3 regions of the Streptomyces huasconensis genome follow, and region 1 is predicted to be linked to each of the others. Evidence: riboswitches for the same ligand, from Rfam matches in the RefSeq annotation. Region 1 holds a riboswitch; each other region holds the start of a gene.
What was found. Region 1 has a riboswitch for cyclic di-AMP ahead of J2N69_RS22465 (C40 family peptidase). Riboswitches for the same ligand answer to the same signal wherever they lie in the genome.
Positions count from the first base shown of each region.

Region 2: linked by a shared signal. The riboswitch ahead of J2N69_RS01975 (C40 family peptidase) and the one ahead of J2N69_RS22465 (C40 family peptidase) in region 1 are both predicted to bind cyclic di-AMP.
Region 3: linked by a shared signal. The riboswitch ahead of J2N69_RS14430 (LysM peptidoglycan-binding domain-containing protein) and the one ahead of J2N69_RS22465 (C40 family peptidase) in region 1 are both predicted to bind cyclic di-AMP.

Region 1 covers NZ_CP086119.1:4,895,032-4,901,680, reverse strand. The annotation lists gene pcrA (DNA helicase PcrA) at 1-2,050, opposite strand, end outside; cyclic di-AMP (ydaO/yuaA leader) riboswitch at 2,304-2,459, shown strand; gene J2N69_RS22465 (C40 family peptidase) at 2,468-3,742, shown strand; gene J2N69_RS22460 (hypothetical protein) at 3,844-4,197, opposite strand; gene J2N69_RS22455 (C40 family peptidase) at 4,604-5,686, shown strand; gene J2N69_RS22450 (hypothetical protein) at 5,720-6,361, shown strand; gene J2N69_RS22445 (LuxR C-terminal-related transcriptional regulator) at 6,502-6,649, opposite strand, start outside.
Region 2 covers NZ_CP086119.1:445,483-452,131, forward strand. The annotation lists gene J2N69_RS01955 (winged helix-turn-helix transcriptional regulator) at 1-296, opposite strand, end outside; gene J2N69_RS01960 (RidA family protein) at 400-801, shown strand; gene J2N69_RS01965 (ATP-dependent Clp protease proteolytic subunit) at 914-1,549, shown strand; gene J2N69_RS01970 (hypothetical protein) at 1,557-1,865, shown strand; cyclic di-AMP (ydaO/yuaA leader) riboswitch at 2,268-2,435, shown strand; gene J2N69_RS01975 (C40 family peptidase) at 2,439-2,912, shown strand; gene J2N69_RS01980 (LysE family translocator) at 3,063-3,680, opposite strand; gene J2N69_RS01985 (LysR family transcriptional regulator) at 3,835-4,752, shown strand; gene J2N69_RS01990 (ATP-binding protein) at 4,781-5,221, opposite strand; gene J2N69_RS01995 (helix-turn-helix domain-containing protein) at 5,495-6,361, shown strand; gene J2N69_RS02000 (DUF397 domain-containing protein) at 6,371-6,604, shown strand; gene J2N69_RS02005 (8-amino-7-oxononanoate synthase) at 6,611-6,649, opposite strand, start outside.
Region 3 covers NZ_CP086119.1:3,212,518-3,219,166, forward strand. The annotation lists gene J2N69_RS14420 (FtsB family cell division protein) at 1-257, opposite strand, end outside; gene eno (phosphopyruvate hydratase) at 388-1,671, opposite strand; gene J2N69_RS14430 (LysM peptidoglycan-binding domain-containing protein) at 2,007-2,726, opposite strand; cyclic di-AMP (ydaO/yuaA leader) riboswitch at 2,731-2,917, opposite strand; gene J2N69_RS14435 (transglycosylase family protein) at 3,112-4,173, opposite strand; gene J2N69_RS14440 (cytochrome P450 family protein) at 4,291-5,601, opposite strand; gene J2N69_RS14445 (nucleoside triphosphate pyrophosphohydrolase) at 5,782-6,649, opposite strand, start outside.

The DNA.
Region 1 (6,649 bases):
CCTTGACCTGCCCGAGAGCGCGCATGTGCGGGAAGACGCCGTCCTCCATGCCGGTCAGGAACACCACCGGGAACTCAAGGCCCTTCGCGGTGTGCAGCGTCATGAGGGTGATGACTCCGGAGCCGTCGTCCTCCTCATCCGGAATCTGGTCGGAGTCGGCGACGAGCGCGACGCGCTCCAGGAAGTCGGAGAGCGTGCCGGCCGGAGCGACGGCCCCCTCGTCGGCTTCCGCCTGGCCGTCCTCCTGGGCACCGGCCGCCTGGGCGTTCTCCTGCTCGAACTCCAGCGCGACCGCGGCGAGTTCCTGGAGGTTCTCGATGCGGGTCTCGTCCTGCGGGTCCGTCGAGGCCTGCAACTCCGCGAGGTAGCCGGTCCGTTCGAGCACGGCCTCCAGGACGACGGCCGGGCCCGCGCCGGACTCGACGATGGTCCGCAGCTCCTCCATGAGCGTGTTGAACCGCCTGACGGCGTTGGTCGAACGGGCCGCCATTCCGTACGCCTCGTCGACGCGGCGCAGCGCCTGCGGGAAGGAGATCTTCTCGCGCTGCGCCAGCGCGTCGATCATCGCCTCGGCGCGGTCGCCGATGCCCCTCTTGGGGACGTTCAGGATGCGGCGCAGCGGGACCGCGTCCTCGGGGTTGGCGAGAACGCGCAGGTAGGCCAGCACATCGCGGACCTCCTTGCGCTCGTAGAAGCGGACGCCGCCGACGACCTTGTAGGGCAGGCCGACGCGGATGAAGATCTCTTCGAAGACGCGGGACTGGGCGTTCGTGCGGTAGAAGATCGCGACGTCGCCGGCCTTCGCCTCGCCCGCGTCCGTGAGCCGGTCGATCTCGTCGGCGACGAACTGCGCCTCGTCGTGCTCGGTGTCGGCCACATAGCCGGTGATACGGGCGCCCGCGCCCTGGTTGGTCCAGAGGTTCTTCGGGCGGCGGCTCTCGTTCCGCTCGATGACCGCGTTCGCGGCGCTCAGGATCGTCTGCGTGGAGCGGTAGTTCTGCTCCAGGAGGATCGTGGTGGCGTCGGTGTAGTCCTCCTCGAACTGGAGGATGTTGCGGATGGTGGCGCCGCGGAAGGCGTAGATCGACTGGTCGGCGTCACCCACCACGCACAGCTCGGCCGGATCGTCGCCCTCGCCTCCGGAGGGGCCGACCAGCTCGCGCACCAGGGCGTACTGCGCGTGGTTCGTGTCCTGGTACTCGTCGACCATGACGTGCCGGAAGCGGCGGCGGTAGTGCTCGGCGACGTCCGGGAAGGCGCGCAGGAGGTGCACCGTCGTCATGATCAGGTCGTCGAAGTCCAGCGCGTTCGCCTCGCGCAGGCGCGACTGGTACATGGCGTAGGCCTGGGCGAGGGTCTTCTCGAAGCCGTCGGCGGCCTGGGCGGCGAAGTCCTCCTCGTCGATCAGCTCGTTCTTCAGGTTGGAGATCTTGGCGCTGAAGGACTTCGGCGGGAACTTCTTCGGGTCGAGGTCCAGGTCGCGGCAGACCAGGGCCATCAGACGCTTGGAGTCCGCGGCGTCGTAGATCGAGAAGGAGGACGTGAAGCCGAGCTTCTTGTACTCGCGGCGCAGGATGCGGACACAGGCGCTGTGGAAGGTCGAGACCCACATCGCGTTGGCCCGGGGGCCCACGAGCTGCTCGACGCGCTCCTTCATCTCGCCCGCGGCCTTGTTCGTGAAGGTGATCGCGAGGATCTGCCCGGGGTGCACACCGCGCTGCGCGAGGAGGTACGCGATGCGGTGGGTCAGCACGCGGGTCTTGCCGGAACCGGCACCGGCGACGATGAGCAGCGGGGAGCCGGCGTGCACGACCGCCGCGCGCTGGTTCTCGTTCAGCCCCTCCAGGAGCGTCGCCGGGTCGATGACCGGGCGCGGGGCGCCGTCGCGGTAGTGCGTGTCCCGGGTCATGGGCACGTCGAATTTCCCGCTGAACAAGTCGTCCGGAACCGGTTCCGGAGCGCTGTCCTCGGGCGGCGGCGGGGGCTCTTCGTCCGCGGCCCGGGAAGGCTGCAGGTCCGCCAGGAAGCTGTCATCAAAGAGGCTGCTCATCGCCTCCCGAGTCTAGGCGGCCCCACTGACAACCCGCCCCGGGTTCCGGCCACCTTCCTCCCCGACCCGCCTCACCTACGCCCCGCCCGCGCCCGGTCACGCTCCGCCACCCACGAGCCGAACCGTCCCAGGGGTCCCGCGAAGTAACGGAAAAGTATCGGGCATATCGAACATCAACCTTCACACGCGCCACACGAGTTGGCTAGCGTGCTCCGCGGGCCGCCCGTCCCCCACCGGCGAACACGCCGGGAGCGGGCCGCCTCCGCCGAGTCCGACGTGTTCGGAGCCGGGGACCCACCGAAAACTTGGGGTGAATCGGTCCCGTACGAAGTACGGGACCGTAGGGCAACCTTCCGGATCAGCCGCCCGAACCCGACAGCTAACCCGGTAGGCGGTCTACGGAAGGAGTCGCCTCCCTTGGCGTCGCACCGCAAGCCGCGGACCCGGACGGTCGGAATGACCGGACTCGCCGGAATCCCCGGAATACGCACCGCTCCCGCCGTCGGCATCACGACGGCCGCCCTCACCTCCGTGGCGCTCCTGTCACAGAGCGCGCAGGCGGCCCCCTCCACGCCGGGTAAGCCCAGTCTCGAAGAGGTGCGGAAGAAGGTCGACGACCTGTACCACCAGGCGGGCGTGGCCACCCAGAGGTACAACGCGGCCAAGGAGAAGACCGAGAAGCAGCGCAAGAAGGTCGGCCGGCTGCTCGACCATGTCGCCGAGCGCGCGGACAAGCTGAACGAGGCGCGCCAGGAACTCGGCTCCTTCGCCGCCGCCCAGTACCGCACCGGGGCCGTCTCCCACACCGCCACGATGATGCTCGCCGAGGACCCGCAGGGCTACTTCGACCAGAACCACCTGGCGGACCGGCTCACCAAGCGGCAGAAGAAGGCCGTCGACGACTACCAGACGCAGCAGGCGTCGGCGACGAAGCAGCGTACGAAGGCCGCGCGGAGCCTGGAGACGCTGAGCGACTCACGGGACAGCCTCAGGACGAGCAAGCGGACCGTCCAGAAGAAGCTGGGCGAGGCACGTGAGCTTCTCTCGGAGCTGACCGCCGAGGAGAAGGCCCGGCTCGCCGTGATCGAGCGGCAGAAGGAACGGGAGGCCAAGCGCAAGGCCGAGGAACTGGCCCGCAAGGAGGCGGCCGAGGCGGAGCGCAAGCGCAAGGCGCAGGAGGCGGCCCAGAAGGAGCGGAAGGAGCAGGGAGAGGGGGGAGGGAAGGGCCAGGGCACAGGTTCAGGCTCCGGTCCCGGCTCGGACACCGGTTCCGGTTCCGGCTCCGGTTCTGGCCCCGACTCCGGCGCTGGTTCCGGCTCCGGAAGCGCCGACGGCGGTTACGCCACCAAGGCCGCGAAGGTCATCGCCTTCGCGGAGGCGCAGATCGGCAAGCCGTACGTCTGGGGCGCGACCGGGCCCGACTCCTACGACTGCTCCGGGCTCACCCAGGACGCGTGGAAGGCCGCGGGGATCACGCTGCCGCGCACGACGTGGGACCAGGTGAAGGCCGGTACCACCGTGAAGACCGCCGACGCCGAACCCGGTGACCTGGTCTTCTTCTACGACGACATCAGCCACCTAGGGATCTACATCGGTGGCGGCAAGATGATCCACGCCCCGAAGCCGGGTGCGAAGGTCCGCGTCGAGTCGATCTTCTCCATGCCGATCCACAGCATGGTGCGCCCGGCGTAACCGCGCCCCGGCGTCACCGCGGAAAAACACCCTCTACGCGCGCGTGGCCCGCACTTCCGGAGAAGTGCGGGCCACGCGCGCGTAGAGGGTCGTTCGCAGGATCAGGTCCACAGCACGGCGATGAAGATGTTCGCCGTGGTCAGCAGCCCCACCGCGCCGAACACGCCCTTGTCGATCTTCTCCTCGTCCCGCTTCACGTAGACCAGCGCGAGGATCAAGATCAGGACGGCCATCTTGATGCCGATCTTGACGTTGTTGACCGCGTTGTCGTCCGCCTGGTTGAGGCCCACGAGGGCCACGCCGGTGACGAGCATGGTCAGCGCGCCGTGCAGCATCGCGGGACTGAAGCGGGCGGTGCCCTGGCCCATCTGCTTCATCTGGGTCAGGAAGCCGCCCAGGAGCGAGGCGATGCCGATGATGTGCAGGCCGACGAAGAGATGGATGAGTACGTCCATGAGGCCGGAGCCTAGCCGGGCCCCGCACCGCCCCTCACAGGCGGGCTCCGGGGCGGGGCCCAGGGGCGGGCGTAGGGGTGGGCGTAGGGGTGGGCGCACCCCCAGGCCCATACCACCCTCTGCCGGGCAGGCAGGGCACAAACCGCCCCATTGGTCACAGCTGTCCACGAAGCCGCCCTCGACCCGTCAGTACCGCGGACAGGCGCGGTCACGATTCCGACCTTCTCCGGCAGTTGCGCACAATCCTCCTCCGGGCCGTGACGCCCAGGTTTAGCGTCCTTCACCAGGTGACCGGCTCCCCATCGCCGCCCCCGCTCAGGGCGGCAGTCGGACACCCCCGCCGAGAAACCCGGTGGCGGCCCGTCCCCCTGTGCGGGCCGCCACCGGCCAGCTAAGGAGCACCTTCGTGGCAGCGCACCGCAAGCCCAAACAGCGCTCGCTCAGCGGCCCCGCGGCCCGCACCGCCGCCACCCTCGCTCTCGCGGGAGCCGCCTCGGTGGCCGCGTTCGACGGCTCGGGACACGCGGACCCCCGGCTCAGCCCCGCCGAAGTGAAGGTCAAGGTCGACGCCCTCTACCGCGAGGCGGAGATCGCCACCGAGAAGTACAACGGCGCGAAGGAGAAGGCCGAGAAAGCCGAGAAGTCGCTCGACGCACTGCGCGACGAGGCGGCCCGCAAGGCGGAGAAACTCAACGCCGCCCGCAACGACCTGGGTTCCTACGCCACAGCGCAGTACCGCGCGGGCGGCATCACCCCTTCCATGCAACTCGCGCTCTCCTCCGACCCCGATCAGTTCCTGGACCGCGCCTCCCTCGCCGACCGGGCGGGCAGCCGCCAGGCCGCGGCCCTCAACGGTGTACGCAAGAGGCTCCAGCAGGTCGCCCAGCTGCGCGCCGAGGCCGATGGCCGCCTCGCCACCCTCCGCGCGCGCCAGACGGACCTGCGGAAACACAAGAAGACCGTCACCGGCAAGCTTGCCGAGGCCAAGCGGCTGCTGGCCCGGCTCACCGAGGAACAGCGCGTGGAGTACGCGCGGCTCGCGGACGGGAATCAGGGTCGTGACAGCGGCCGAGCCGCCCGTTCGGACACCCGCCACACTCCGCTCAGCGGCACCGGCAGCGGTACCACCCAGGCCCCCAACACCCGCGCGGCCGCCGCCGTTGCCTACGCGTACCGAGCCATCGGCAGCCCCTACGTGTGGGGCGCGACGGGTCCGAGCGCCTTCGACTGCTCAGGGCTGATCCAGGCCGCGTACCGCTCGGCCGGCGTCTCACTGCCGCGCACCACCTACGCCCAGATCGCAGCGGGCCAGCGCATCCCGCGCTCCGCGCTGCGCCCCGGTGACCTGGTGTTCTACTACTCCGGCATCAGTCACGTCGGCATGTATGTGGGCAACGGCCGGATGATCCACGCCCCCAACCCGGGCGCCCCGGTGCGGATCGCTCCGATCGACGAGATGCCGTTCGCCGGTGCCACCCGGGTGGTGTGAACCGGCCCGCCCGCCCCCAGTACTGTCGGGCCCATGCCCAGCCGTACGTTGCCGCCGCCTCCCCCTCCCCCGTATCTGCGGACCTGGCCGGACCGGCAAGCCCTGCTCACCGACCGCGGCCTGGCCCTGCAGGAACTGCTCAGGCGGCACCTGGGGGTACACCGGCTTCTCTTCCTGTGGCTGTGCGGAGCCGCCGCCGTCATCGGCTGGGCGCTGCTGATGCAGCCGGTCAAGCTCATCGAGGAGAAGGACCCCACAGGCATCATCCTCGGCCCGGTCCTCGCGATCCTCGGCCTCGCGGCGCTGGCCCCCGCCGTGGTCGGCGTCGTCTTCAGCACCCGCCGCGACCGACGGATACGGGAACTCGCCGACGCCTGGCTCGCATTGGACCGCCACCCCGCCTCCGACGCCCGGCTGCGCGCCCCCGGCCTCAGCCTCCTCTGGCTCCTGTCCTCCCTCGCCGTCTCCGCCCTCGGCCTATGGGCGTCCTTCGCGTCGGCCGCGTACGCCGAACCCGGCCACCAGACCTACGCCGACGTCGCCCTCGGCATGGGCGTCGGTCTGATCCTGTGGCTGACGGGCCTCCTGGGCGCCGCCAAGGCCCTCAACCACTACCGCTGGGCACTGCGGATGCTGAGCCCCTCGACTGCGGCAACGGCCGCACAGGTCCCTTAGCCTCGGCGCATTCCGTAGGTCCGCCAGCCCTCAGCGCGTGCCGTAGGTCCCAGCTCGCGGGGCCTCCCTGGATGTCGTGGGTTCTTCCCGCTCCGACCGATCCGTCAAGCCCCGACAAACACAGGCACAGGCCCTGCCCCTCAGACCAGCCGTCGCGCCGTCGCCCACCGTGTCAGCTCGTGGCGGTTGGACAACTGGAGCTTCCTCAGGACCGCCGAGACATGCGACTCGACCGTCTTCACGGAGATGTAGAGCTGCTTGGCGATCTCCTTGTACGCGTACCCGCGC
Region 2 (6,649 bases), 4.4 Mb from region 1:
CCGCGGCCGGCGTCGGTGAGGGTGTACTCGACGCGGGGCGGCACGGTCGGGTGCACCTTCCGCTCCACGAGGCCGTTGCGCTCCAGCATGCGCAGGTTCTGCGTGAGCATCTTGTGGCTGATGCCCTCGACCTCGTCCCGCAGGGCGCTGAAGCGCAGCGTGCCGTCACCGAGCGCCTCGATGATCAGGAGCGCCCACTTGTTGGCGACGTCCGAGAAGATCTCCCGCGCCAGCGAGTCCGCGCGCCTGAGGTCCGCGTCCTCAGGCAGGCCCTTGAGCAGTTGTTTGGTCACCATCAGGTTCCCCAGTCACCGAAAAGTGCGTTCTTCCAGGTCGGCGGTCACTCTCCTACAGTTCCCGGGTAACCACAAGAGAGCACCTCAGGGAGGGGCGGACACCATGACAGCCATCGACGTCTTCGAGCACGGCATTCCGGCCGAGAGCGACTTCGGCTACGCGCAGGCGATCAGGTCCGGCGAGCTGATCCACGTCTCCGGACAGCTCTCACTCGACGAGGCGGGCGCCTTCCGCTATGCGGACGACTTCACCGCCCAGCTCCAGGCGACGTACACCAACCTGGACAAGATCCTGGGCCATTACGGCGCCACCCGGCGCCAGGTCGTCTCCCAGAACCTGTATGTGGTGGACCTTCGGCAGTACGCCACGGCGGCAGCCGAAGGCAACCTGGCCTATTTCGGCGGCCACCGTCCCGCCAGCACGGTCGTCGGCGTCACCGACCTGACCTTCCCCGGCCAGGTCGTCGAGATCAGCTTCGTCGTCGACATGCGGCTGCCCGCCTGATCGCACTCGCCTCGCAGGTGGACCTGGGCATCCCCTCACGCACCGAACGTACGTCCTGTACATTTTTGACGGAGCTGGTCTCGTCCGTCGACCCGTACAAGAGAGGCGTGCCATGTACCGTCCGTCCGCCCGTCATGTCCTGCCCGAGTTCACCGAGCGCACCAGCTCGGGGACGCGGACCATGGACCCGTACTCCCGGCTGCTCGAAGAGCGGATCGTCTTTCTCGGCACGCCTGTTGACGACACGTCGGCGAACGACGTGATGGCGCAGTTCATGCATCTGGAGTACCTCGCGCCGGACCGTGACATCTCGCTGTACATCAACTCCCCCGGTGGCTCGTTCAGCGCGATGACCGCCCTCTACGACACGATCCGGTTCGTCAGCTGCGACGTGGAGACGATCTGTCTCGGCCAGGCCGCCTCGGCCGCCGCCGTCCTGCTGGCGGCCGGCACCCCCGGCAAGCGGTACGCACTGCCCGGGGCCCGGGTCCTGATCCACCAACCCTCCTTCTCCGAGCCGATCCAGGGGCAGGCCAGCGATCTGGCGATCCAGGCCGACGAGATCGCGCGGACCCGGGAACTCCTCGAAGAACTGCTCGCGCGGCACACGGGACAGAGCCGTGAGCGGATCACCGCCGACATCGAGCGGGACAAGATCCTCGACGCCCGGGCCGCCGTGGAGTACGGGCTCGTGGACCGGATCGTCGCGAGCCGCAAGACCTCGTCCGGCACGCACGGGACGAGGTGACCCGCGGATGCTGCCACCCGAGCTGCCCCCGCTGCCCGCTCTGACCCGCGCGGAGGCCGAGCTGATCGACCGTTACCTGGAAGTCGTCGACCTGCTCGGCCGGATCAACCCCGCCCGCACCGAGCACACCTACGGCGGTCTGCGCGCCGCACAGGCCCTGGTCGGCCGGGCGACGGCCCTGCGGGACGCGCTGACCCTCATGCATCAGCGCGGCGAGAACGAGGTCCACGCCGCCACGCTCGCCCGGGCGCTGCGCGTCCTGGACGGCGAGCGGCGGGCCGGGCGGGTGGGCGTGCCGCCGTCGGCGGGCCGGTGAACCGCCCGCCGACGGCCTCCCGCCCGCGGGAGGCGGCCACCCGCTGAACGACGCGTTCCGTTCGGTAGAACGTCCGGTTCCGTTTCGAAACGGACCAGATGGGCTACCTCAGTTGGCGTATTTGGGACTCCCTTATCACGCGGCCGGGAGTTGCGCGAAACACCTACGACGAGAGCGGAATGGATCGTTCCAGTGCTGGTCGAACCGTCGTCAGACACGGCCGCGGAAGGTCGAATTCGGCAGCGTCCACCCGAACAGGTCAGTCGTGAGTAGCCTCACAAAACGTCGTTTCGACTCGGTTTTCGAGCTGTTTTCGGGTCAAGATCCCTTCCGACGACATGCCTCCGCCACAGCGGCGGGGCGATCCGGGCGGACGCCGAGTCCTGCCGCCGCCCGGATGACCGGTCGACATCGGTGCATCGGCAGGAGTGGAGGACCCAATCAAGGCGGGCCCGTCCGGAGAGTCCGGACGACGCCCTTGGGGTGAAGCCGCAGAGCATGACGCGGCCGGGCATCTTCGCCTGCCCGAACCCGACAGGTCATCCTTCACAGGCGGCTGACGAAGGGTTACGCATGACCGCGCTGAATCACGTTCCGTCGCTGCTCGGCAGGACCGGGGCCGTCTCGGCCCTCACCCTCGCCGTTGTGGGCGGCACCGTCATGGCCCCCGGGCTCACGTCGGAAGCCGAGGCAGCCACCCACGGAACGAAAGCGCTCAAGATCGCGGCGTCCAAGAAGGGCTCCCCGTACAGCTATGGAGCGGTGGGACCCCACCGCTTCGACTGCTCGGGCCTGACGCTGTACTCGTACAAGCGCACGGGCAAGAAGCTGCCGCGCACGGCCGCCGCGCAGTACAACAAGACGCGGCACATCGCCAAGTCCCAGCGGGCCCGCGGTGACCTGGTGTTCTTCCACTCGGGCCGCAACGTCTACCACGTCGGGATCTACGCGGGTGACGGCCGCATCTGGCACGCACCGAAGAGGGGGACCGTGGTACGCAAGGACAAGATCTGGAGCAAGAGCGTCTGGTACGGCCGGGTCCGCTAGCCCGCCTGCCGCGCCCGGCCGGCCGCGGGGGTCCGTGGACCCGCATACCGCGCCCGGCCGGGCACACGCCCGGCACCGTCCGCAGTGCGTCCGGCACGGCGGGCGGGGCCGCGCGACGAGAGGCCGCCCCCTCCGCGTGAGGGGGCACCCTCACGTCCGCAGGGGTGCGAGGAGCAGCGCCAGGCCCAGCGCGCCGAGCGCGGCGCCGGTGACGGCTTCGACGGCCCGTGCGGCGCGCGGCCTGCGCAGCCACCTGCCGAGCCGGTCCACCGTGAGGGCCACGACCGGGAACCACAGCAGGGCGAGCGCCACGACGACGCCCGCGAGCAGCAGCGTCCTCGGCATCGCCGGGCTGCCGTCCGGCACGAACTGCGGCAGCACACTGAGGAACGTGAGGGACGCCTTCGGGTTCAGCGCGTTGGTGAGGAAGCCCTCCCGCAGACCGCCGCCCCGCTCCATCGGCTCGTGGCCCGTGGACGGCCGCGGCCGCGTCGCGGAGCGCACTGCGCGCCAGGCGAGATACAGCACATAGGCGCCGCCGACGATCTGCAGCGCCCCGAACAGCGCGGGCACGGCCGTGAGGACCGCCGCGACGCCCGCGACCGCCAGCGCTGTGTGCACCAGCAGCCCCGCGACGACACCGACCGCGCAGGCGACTCCCGCCCTGCGTGAGGAGAGGGCGTTGCGTACGACGACGGTGAAGTCGGCGCCCGGCAGGGCGACGATGCCCGCGGCGACGCCCGTGAAGGCGACCAGTTGTGCGTCCATGCCGCCCAGCCTGCCGGGCGCGAGCCTTCAGCAGGTATGTGGAATATCCTGGGTCTGCCTTAAGCATCCGTTTAGCCCGACCCTACGCGCCCGGTCCTGTGCCCGGCCCTACGCCCGGCCCTGCCGAAGCGCGCGCCGCCGACGGGAGATCCGTATGTACGACCCCACGCGGCTCGCCGCCCTGATCGCCGTCTCCGAGGCCGGTTCGATCACCCGCGCCGCCGAGCGCCTCGGCTACACCGTCCCCGCGCTCTCCCAGCAGCTGGCCAAGCTGGAGCGGGAGGCGGGCGCCGCGCTTCTGGTGCGCCATCACCGCGGGGCCCGGCTGACGGGCGCGGGCGAGCTGCTGGCGGGGCACGCCCGCCGGGTGCTCGACGAGATGGAGCGGGCCCGGCACGAACTGGCGCGGCTCGCCGGGCTCTCGGGCGGGAGGCTGCGCCTCGGCACCTTCCAGACGGCGGGCATCCACCTGCTGCCGCCCGTCCTGTCGGCGTTCCGCAGGGCCCATCCGGAGGTGGGTCTGACCGTGACGGACCGCGAACCACCGTCCGGTGTCGCGGCCGTGGCGGAGGGCGCGGTCGACCTCGCCCTCACCCATACGTACGAGCCCGCCGACCCGGTGCCGCTGCCCGCCGCGGTGTCGGCCGAGCCCGTCCTGGTGGAGGAACTGGTCCTGGTGACCCAGCCGGGGCACGCCCTCACCAGCGGCACGTCACGGCTGCCGCTCACCGGGCTGACCGGTCAGCCGGTGATCAGCATGGCGCCCGATCACCCGCCCCGGCAGGCCGTGGAGCGCGCCCTCGCCGAGGCCGGGGCGGCGCCCGCCGTCGTGGTCGACACGCCCGGCTACGCCTTGGTCTGCGCCCTGGTCAGCGCGGGGCTCGGCGTGGCCGTGGTACCGGAGATGGTGGCGCGCACCGCCTCGACACCGGTCGGCATGCGGCTCCTCGACCCCGGCGACCTGCGGCGGACGATCTCGGTCGCGTACCGCACCGACGAGTCGAACCCCGCGGCGGATTCCTTCCGGGCGCTGCTGCGCGGGGCGTTCGGGCGCTCGGCGGCCGCGGGCTGAGCCGGCCGGGAGGGCCAGGGGCGCGACGTCAGCGGTGCCCCTGCTGGACGGGCACCGTCCAGGGCAGGGAGATCCACACGGTCTTGCCGCCCTCCGCCGTGGGGCTGACGGAGAGCTTGCCGCCGCATTCGACGGCCAGCCAGCGGATGATGACCATGCCGCGGCCGTTGTCCTGCTGGACGGCGGCCGGCAGCCGCCGCGGATGGCGTGGGTGGCTGTCGGTGACGCCGATCCGCAGCCGCTCGTCCCGGTCGAGCCGGACGTCCACCGTGAAGGTGGGCGACTGCCCTTTGGTGTGCTGCACGGCGTTGGTGGCGAGTTCGGAGACGATGAGTCTGATCGAGTCCGCCACCTCGGCCTCGCCCGGCAGGCCCCATTCCGTGAGGACGTGCGCCACGTACGCGCGCGCGGCCGAGACCGAGGCGGGATCGCTCGGCAGAGTGACGGATGCTTCCTGATGATCTGCCATGGCGACGCTGTCCCTTTCCCACCGGGGTCGGTCTCCGACTCGGAGCGGATGACTCGAGGACGGCCCCGGACTGGTGCTTCGCGCCAGCCTCCCACTCCTTTGCCGGTCACGGGTGGCGATCCACCGAGATGTGCATATATCTGTCGCTCGAAGCGGTGAACTCTGCCACGACCGACCGTATTTGGGCGCGCAGACGCCGCTTCCTCTACTGTCGCCCCTGTCCCCCGCTCTGCCGCCGGGAGACGCGACGGCTCGGTCCGGAAGGAGACGGACATGCAGTACGGCCCCGCGGTGCGCCGCCGCCGGCTCGGCGCCGAACTGCGCGCGCTGCGCGGCCGCGCGGGACTCACCAGCAGCCAGGCCGCCGCCAGGGTCGGCTGGCACCAGTCGAAGGTGAGCCGGATCGAGACGGGCCGCAGCGGCGTGAAGGCCACGGACGTGCGCCTCCTGCTGGACGCGTACGAGGTGCGGGACCCCCACCTCGGCGAGTTGCTCGTGGCGCTGGCGGGCGCCGACGACACCGGCGCCTCGGGGCGCCACCACTGGTGGAAGGCCTACCGCGACCTGCTGCCCGCCGCCTACCGCGACTTCATCAGCCTGGAGGCCCAGGCGAGTTGGTTGCGCACCCTGGAGACCTCGGTGGTCCCGGGGCTGCTCCAGACCCCCGCGTACGCGCGCGCCATCACGCGGGCCGCGGTCGCCGGGCTCCCCGACGAGCAGGTCGACGCGCTGGTGGAGGTCCGGCTCGCCCGCCAGGACGTACTGCGCGCGGAGCCTCCACTGCGGCTGAGCGTGGTCCTGGACGAGGCGGTTTTGCGCCGTTCGGTCGGCGGGCCGCAGGTCTTCGCACAACAGCTCGCACGGTTACGGGAGGTGACGCGGTTGCCCCAGGTGCGACTTCAGGTGCTCCCCTTCTCCTGCGGAGAGCATGTGGGCCTCATCGGGCCTTTCGTTATTTTGTCATTTCCGACCATTGCTGATCTGGATCTGGTCGTTCTTGACCACTTGACGAGTAGCCTCTATCTCGAACGGAAAGAAGACCTCCAGGCCTACGTGGAGGCCTTCAACTCCCTTCAGGAACAGGCGCTTTCACCCGAGGAATCAGAGGCTTTCATCGCCGGGCTCAGCGACGGCGCGTAAGGAGGCACCATGACCGCACCGCCTCGGCACGTACCTTCCAGCACCACTCTTCAGGGCGCGCGGTGGCGGCGCAGCAGCCGCAGCAACGGAATGAACAACTGCGTCGAGACCGCCACGCTCGACACGCTCCACTCCGGCGCGACGGCCCGCCTGCTGGCCGTGCGCGACTCGAAGAACACCGCGGGGCCCACCCTGCTCTTCTCCCCCGCCCCCTGGGAGACGTTCGTCGACAGCCTCCGCTGACCGCGGTCAGCGGGGTGCGGTGCGGCTGATCACTCGTACGGCGTC
Region 3 (6,649 bases), 1.7 Mb from region 1:
TCGGCCCGGTGCTCGGCCTGCTGCCGGCGCAGGTCGTCGATCTCGGCGCGCTGCGAGACGTACTGCCTCATCGGGTACGCGAGCGCGACGACCAGGGAGCAGAGCACGAGCGCGAGGAGCGCCGCGCGGCCGGTGAGCCGGGAGCGGCGCGCCTGGCGCTTGGTCTGGGAGCGGTAGACCCGCTCGGCGGTCTGCTCGCCGAGCAGCCGCAGGCGGGTAGCGGTGGAGAACCGGTCCTTGGTCCCGGCCTTGGCCATGGTTCGGTCTCCCCAGAGCTTGCGTCCGCACGTACATACGTCCCCGCACACGGTACGGGACCGGCTGCGGGGACGTACGCAACTACGTGGCTGCGCGAGCTGCGGACAGCTCGGCCGTGCGGTGCTCGGGTCAGGCGGAGCGGAAGCGCGGGAAGGCGCTGCGGCCGGCGTAGACCGCGGCGTCGTCGAGGATCTCCTCGATGCGCAGCAGCTGGTTGTACTTGGCGACGCGCTCGGAGCGGGCCGGGGCGCCGGTCTTGATCTGGCCGCAGTTGGTGGCGACGGCGAGGTCGGCGATGGTGACGTCCTCGGTCTCGCCGGAGCGGTGCGACATCATGCACTTGAAGCCGTTGCGCTGGGCCATCTCGACGGCGTCCAGGGTCTCGGTCAGCGAACCGATCTGGTTGACCTTGACGAGCAGGGCGTTCGCGGAGTTCTCCTCGATGCCGCGGGCCAGGCGCTCCGGGTTGGTGACGAACAGGTCGTCGCCGACGAGCTGCACCTTGTCGCCGAGCTTCTCGGTGATGGCGTTCCAGCCGGCCCAGTCGTCCTCGAACAGCGGGTCCTCGATGGAGACGAGCGGGTACGAGGCGACGAGCTCCTCGTAGTACTCGGTCATCTCGGCGGCCGTGCGGGACTTGCCCTCGAACTGGTAGGTGCCGTCCTTGTAGAACTCGGACGCGGCGACGTCGAGGGCGAGCGCGATCTGCTCGCCGGGGACGTAGCCGGCCTCCTTGATGGCCTCCAGGATGAGGTCCAGGGCGGCGCGGTTGGAGTCGAGGTTCGGGGCGAAGCCGCCCTCGTCGCCGAGGCCGGTGGCCAGGCCCTTGCTCTTCAGGACCTTCTTCAGCGTGTGGTAGACCTCGGTGCCCCAGCGCAGCGCCTCGGAGAACGACTCGGCGCCGATCGGCGCGATCATGAACTCCTGGATGTCGACGTTGGAGTCGGCGTGCGACCCGCCGTTGAGGATGTTCATCATCGGGACGGGCAGCAGGTGCGCGTTCGGACCGCCGAGGTAGCGGAACAGCGGCAGGTCGCTGGCCTCGGAGGCGGCGTGCGCGACGGCGAGCGAGACGCCGAGGATGGCGTTGGCGCCGAGGGAGCCCTTGTTGTCGGTGGCGTCCAGGTCGAACATGGCCTGGTCGATCAGGCGCTGCTCGGTGGCGTCGTAGCCGACCAGCTCCGGGCCGATCTGCTCGATGACGGCGAGGACGGCCTTCTCGACACCCTTGCCCTGGTAACGGTTGGGGTCACCGTCACGGAGTTCGATGGCCTCGAAAGCACCGGTGGAGGCACCGGACGGAACGGCGGCACGACCGGTGCTGCCGTCGTCGAGGCCGACCTCGACCTCGACCGTGGGGTTGCCTCGGGAGTCCAGGATTTCCCGGGCTACGACGACGTCGATGGACGGCACGAGCATCTCCTTCTGGGAGTGTGACGCGTAAACACGATTACGCCGGGCCGCTTCGGCCCTGCGTCTCCTGAGCCTAACCGGCCCGGAGCCTTCGGCCAGCCGACCGCCCGTCCCGTGGGACGGTCAAGTGCGCAAACAGCCGGGAAACAGGGCGTAAGCCCACGTTTTCTACTCGCTGGTAGCGAACAAGGGAGCCGAGCGGCGGTGGTGCGGACATGGCCCCGCCCCGGTGCGTACGGGGGTACGCGCACCGGGGCGGGGAGCCCGTGGGGACGGGGCGGGGAGTACGGCCGTGCTTCCGCCGAGGCACGGCCGCGTCTCCGGGGGGAGCCGGGTCAGCTCAGGTGGAGCTGCTGGCCCGGGTAGATGACGTCGGCGTTCTCGATGATGTCGCCGTTGAGCTTGTAGATCTTCTGCCAGCCGCCCTTGACGTCCTGCGCCGCGGCGATCTTGGACAGCGTGTCGCCGGTCTTGACCTTGTACTCGCCGTCGCCCTTCTTGACCGTCTTGCCGGTCGGGGTCTCGACGGTCTTCTTGGACTCGGTCTGCGGCGCGGGCTGCGGCTTCGGGGCCTGCTGCGTCTGGTGCTGCGGGGCGGCCTGCTGCTGCGTCTGCTGCGGCTTCGGCTGCGGCTTGGCCTGCTGCTGCGGGGCCTGCTGCTGCGGGGCGCCACCGTTGTACGCGGCGCCCGAGAGGCCGACGCCGCAGTGCGGCCAGGCACCCTTGCCCTGGCCCGCGAGGACCTTCTCGGCGACCGCGATCTGCTGGGCCTTGGAGGCCTTGTCGGCGGTGGGCGCGTACTGCGTGCCGCCGTACGCGGCCCAGGTGGACGGCGAGAACTGCAGGCCGCCCTGGTAGCCGTTGCCGGTGTTGATCGACCAGTTGCCGCCGGACTCGCACTGGGCGACGGCGTCCCACTCCTGGCCGGTGGCGGCGGAGGCCGAGCCGGCGGCCATCAGCGGGGCGGCCACGGCCGCACCGGTGACACCGGCGAGCGTGACGACACGAGTGGCCTTGGACGGACGACGGTGCTTGCCCTTGCTGGAAAACAGCATGAGTTCATCCCCTCACCGACGCCTGCGAGGTGAGCTGTCGGGTTCGGGCCAGTGAAGTTGCCCGGCCGCACTTCCTGAGTGCGACTTCACCCCTAGCCGGTTCCGTACGTCCCGCTCCTCCTCGGAGCTCGACGTGCGGACCCGGCGGCTTACCTTGGGTCCCCCGCTCCTGCCTACGGCGCTCGAAGCGACGACTGTTCCCGTCCGGCCGTTGGCAGGATTCGGCGTACCGACCGGCGGGGCCCACCAATGGCGGGCGTTGACGACCGTAGTCACGCGATCGCCGGAATTTCAAAGACGATCAGGGCTTCTGAGACCCATCTCTCACTCGCGCCAATTGGGGCATACAGCCCGAAGCGGCCGGTGGACGGGTCGTCAATTACCTCTACTTTTCGCCCAAATCGAGGCTCTGACCGGGGAGAATGAGGTCCGGGTCGGCACCGACGGTCTTCTTGTTCTCGGTGTACAGCTCGTGCCAACCGCCCTTGACGTCAAGGTCGTCCGCGATGGCCGACAGGTTGTCACCGGAGCGCACCGTGTACGCCCCGTCCGCCACCTTCTCGGTGCGCTCGCCGCCACGCGAGGCGTGCCGGCCGGGGCGGTCGCCGCCGCTGCCGCTCTCGCTCCCGGAGGAGGGGTTCTCGTCCGCGCGGTCGCCGCGGTGGCGGCCGGGGGTGGAGTCGTCGGCGGGGGTGGCCGGGTCCTTGGACGCGGGGCCGCCGGAGGAAGGGGCCTCCGCGCGCCCGGACTTGCCGTCCGTGGCGCTGTCGCCGCCCTTGTCGGCCCTCTCTCCCTCGCCTGCTCCCTTGTCTCCCTTGTCCCCCGTGTCGTGATTCTTGTCTCGGGAGGCGCTGTCCGGGTCGGGCGTGTCGCTCGGGTCGCCTTCGCCGTCGCGTGCGGAGTCAGGGGCCTTTGACGTGTCGTCGGAGGCCTTGCCGGCGTCCTTGTCCGTCTTGTCCTTGCGCCCCTTGGACTCCTTGGACTCCTTGGGCTCCTTGGACTTCTCGGGCGCCTTGGAATCCGTCGCGTCCGGGGTGACCGGGTCGCCCGGGTCCACGTCGGCCGCGGCTCCGCCGTCGGTGAGCCCGGCGATCGGGGCGCAGCTCGGCCAGGCCTGGGGGCCCTGCCCGTCGAGAATCCGCTCGGCCACGGCGATCTGCTGGGACTTGGAGGCCTGGTCGGCGCTCGGCGCGTAGTCGAGGCCGCCGTGCTTCTCCCACATCTCCTCGGAGAGCTGGAGTCCTCCGTAGTAACCGTTCCCGGGGTTGGCGCTCCACGCGCCGCCGCTCTCGCACTCGGCGAGCCGGTCCCACGTCACCGTCTCGGCGGCGCTCGCGCTGGTGGCTCCGAGCAGCGGGATGGCGATGGCGGACCCGGTGACTCCTGCCGCGACGATGAGGGCCGGGGCCTGGCGGGGGCGTCGGTGACGACCATTGCCGGAGAGCATGCGGTTGCCTTTCAGGAGACTGTTACGGCGACTTGGGCACCGGGTGCCCGAGTGGACGTGAACGTAGCCGCACTCGAACGCTTGTCACAAGTCGATGCAGCGGAGATCACGTCAACATCACAGTTGTGACGTGCCGTCAGAACGGTGCTGGTCCGGGGCCGTTTCCTGTGCGTCTGTGAACTTCACCGGCAGGGTGCGCAGTCCCCGCATGATCAGCCCGCCACGCCACCGCAAATCCGCCGGATCGGCCGCCAGTTGCAGGTCGGGCAGGCGCCTGAGCAACGTCGCGAGGGCGGTCTGGCCCTCCAGGCGGGCGAGCGGGGCGCCGAGGCAGTAGTGGATGCCGTGGCCGTAGCCGAGGTGCTGGTTGTCGCGGCGGGAGAGGTCCAGGGTGTCGGGCCGGTCGAAGCGTTCCGGGTCGCGGTCGGCGGCGGCGAGCACGACGAGGACGGGGTCGCCGACGGCGATGTCCTGCCCGCCGAGGGTCAGCGCCTCGGTGGCGAACCGCCAGGTGGCCAGCTCCACGGGTCCGTCGAAGCGGAGGAGTTCCTCCACGCCGGTCTCCAGCAGGCCCGTGTCGCCCTCCGCCAGCGCCTGCTGCAGCCGTGCGCGCTGCTCGGGGTGGGTGAGGAGGGCGTACATGCCGTTGCCGATGAGGTTGACGGTGGTCTCGAAGCCGGCGAAGAGGAGGATGAAGGCCATCGCGGCGGCCTCGTTCTCCGTGAGGTGCTCGCCGTGGTCGGAGGCGCGGATGAGGCCGGAGATGAGGTCGTCGCCGGGGTCGAGGCGCTTGCGGTGGATCAGCTCGGCGAGGTAGCCGCGCATCTTCTTCACGGAGCGGGCGACGCCGCCGCGCGGGCCTCCGCCGTGCCGGATCATCATGCCCGCCCAGTCGCGGAAGTCGTCCTGGTCCTCGCGGGGGACGCCGAGCAGGTCGCAGATGGCGTAGATGGGGAGCGGGAAGGCGAACTCGTGGATGAGGTCGGCCTCGCCCCTCGCCGCGAAGGCGTCGATGAGGCCGTCCGTCAGCTCCTGTACGCGGGGCGCGAACTCGGCGACGCGGCGTGGGGTGAACGCCTTCGAGACGAGGCGGCGCAGGCGGGTGTGGTCCGGCGGGTCGATGTTGAGCAGATGCGTCATCAGCTCGGCCTTGCGTTCGCCGGGGATGCCGGTTTTGCCCTTGGCGTGGGCGGGCTCGTCGTGGTGGGCGGGGTTCTTGCTGAGCCGGTGGTCGGCCAGTGCGTGGCGCGCGTCCGCGTAGCGGGTGACCAGCCAGGCCTCGACGCCGCTGGGGAGGGTGGTTCTGTGTACGGGGGAGTTCTCTCGGAGCCAGGCGTAGGCGGGGTAAGGGTCGGTGGCGAACTCCCAGGTGAAGAGTTCGGGGCCCTGGGGCTCGGGGGTGGGCGGGGTGGGGTGCGGGTCGGGCATGGGGTGACCGTATCCGGCGGGGTGGGGGCGGGGGCGGGCTGCCAGGGCTTGGCGGGGGTTCGGGTGCCCTTCCTCGCCTGTGCGTCTGCCGGGTGCGGTGCGGTTGGCGGGTGCGGGTGCGTTGTGGTTGCTCGCGCAGTTCCCCGCGCCCCTTCAGCGGCGGCTTTGGTGGGCGGGCCGTTAGCGGGTTGCTGCCTCGGCTGTTTGTACCGCCTCGCGGTAGGCGCGGGCCGCTGAGCGTAGGGCTGCTTCTGGGTCGATGCCCTGTGCTTCCGCCTGCAGGGCCAGGGTGAGGAGTTCGTAGCCGATGCCCTCGCCCGACGGCAGCTCCACTTTGAGGCCCGCCGTGCGGACGCGGGAGGCCAGTTTCGCGGTCAGGGCGAGCGCGGGCTGGCCCACGGGGATGCCCTCCGTCAGCGATGAGCGCTGCTTCTCCACGGCCTTGGTGCGCAGCCAGTGCGCCTTCACGTCCTCGGGGGTGTCCGCCGAGTCGTCGCCGAAGACGTGCGGGTGGCGGTGGATGAGCTTGTCGACGATGCCGCCCGCGACGTCGTCGATGGAGAACGGCTCGTCCTCCTCGCCGGGGCCGCCCTCCTCGGCGATCCGCGCGTGGAAGACCACCTGGAGCAGCACGTCGCCCAGTTCCTCCCGCAGCTCCTCGCGGTCGCCGTCCTCGATCGCCTCGACCAGCTCGTACGCCTCCTCGATCGCGTACTTGGCCAGGCCCTTGTGCGTCTGCTGCGAGGACCACGGGCACGCGACGCGGATCTGGTCCATCACCTGCACCAGGTCGAGCAGGCGGGCGCCCGGCAGGTCGTAGGAGGCGGGGAGCAGCTCCAGGTCCGGCATGGCGACGCGGCCCGAGCCGGCGAGGCGGGCCAGGCCGTCGGTGAGGGGGCGGTCGCCCTCGGCGGTGGCGACGACCACGACCGTGCGGCCGCCCGCGCAGGCGTCCACCAGTTCCTCGGCGGTCGGCGACGCGTGCGTCACGGTCACGCCCGCCTCGCGCAGGTACGGCAGCTGCGGATGACCGCCGTCGCCGCACAGG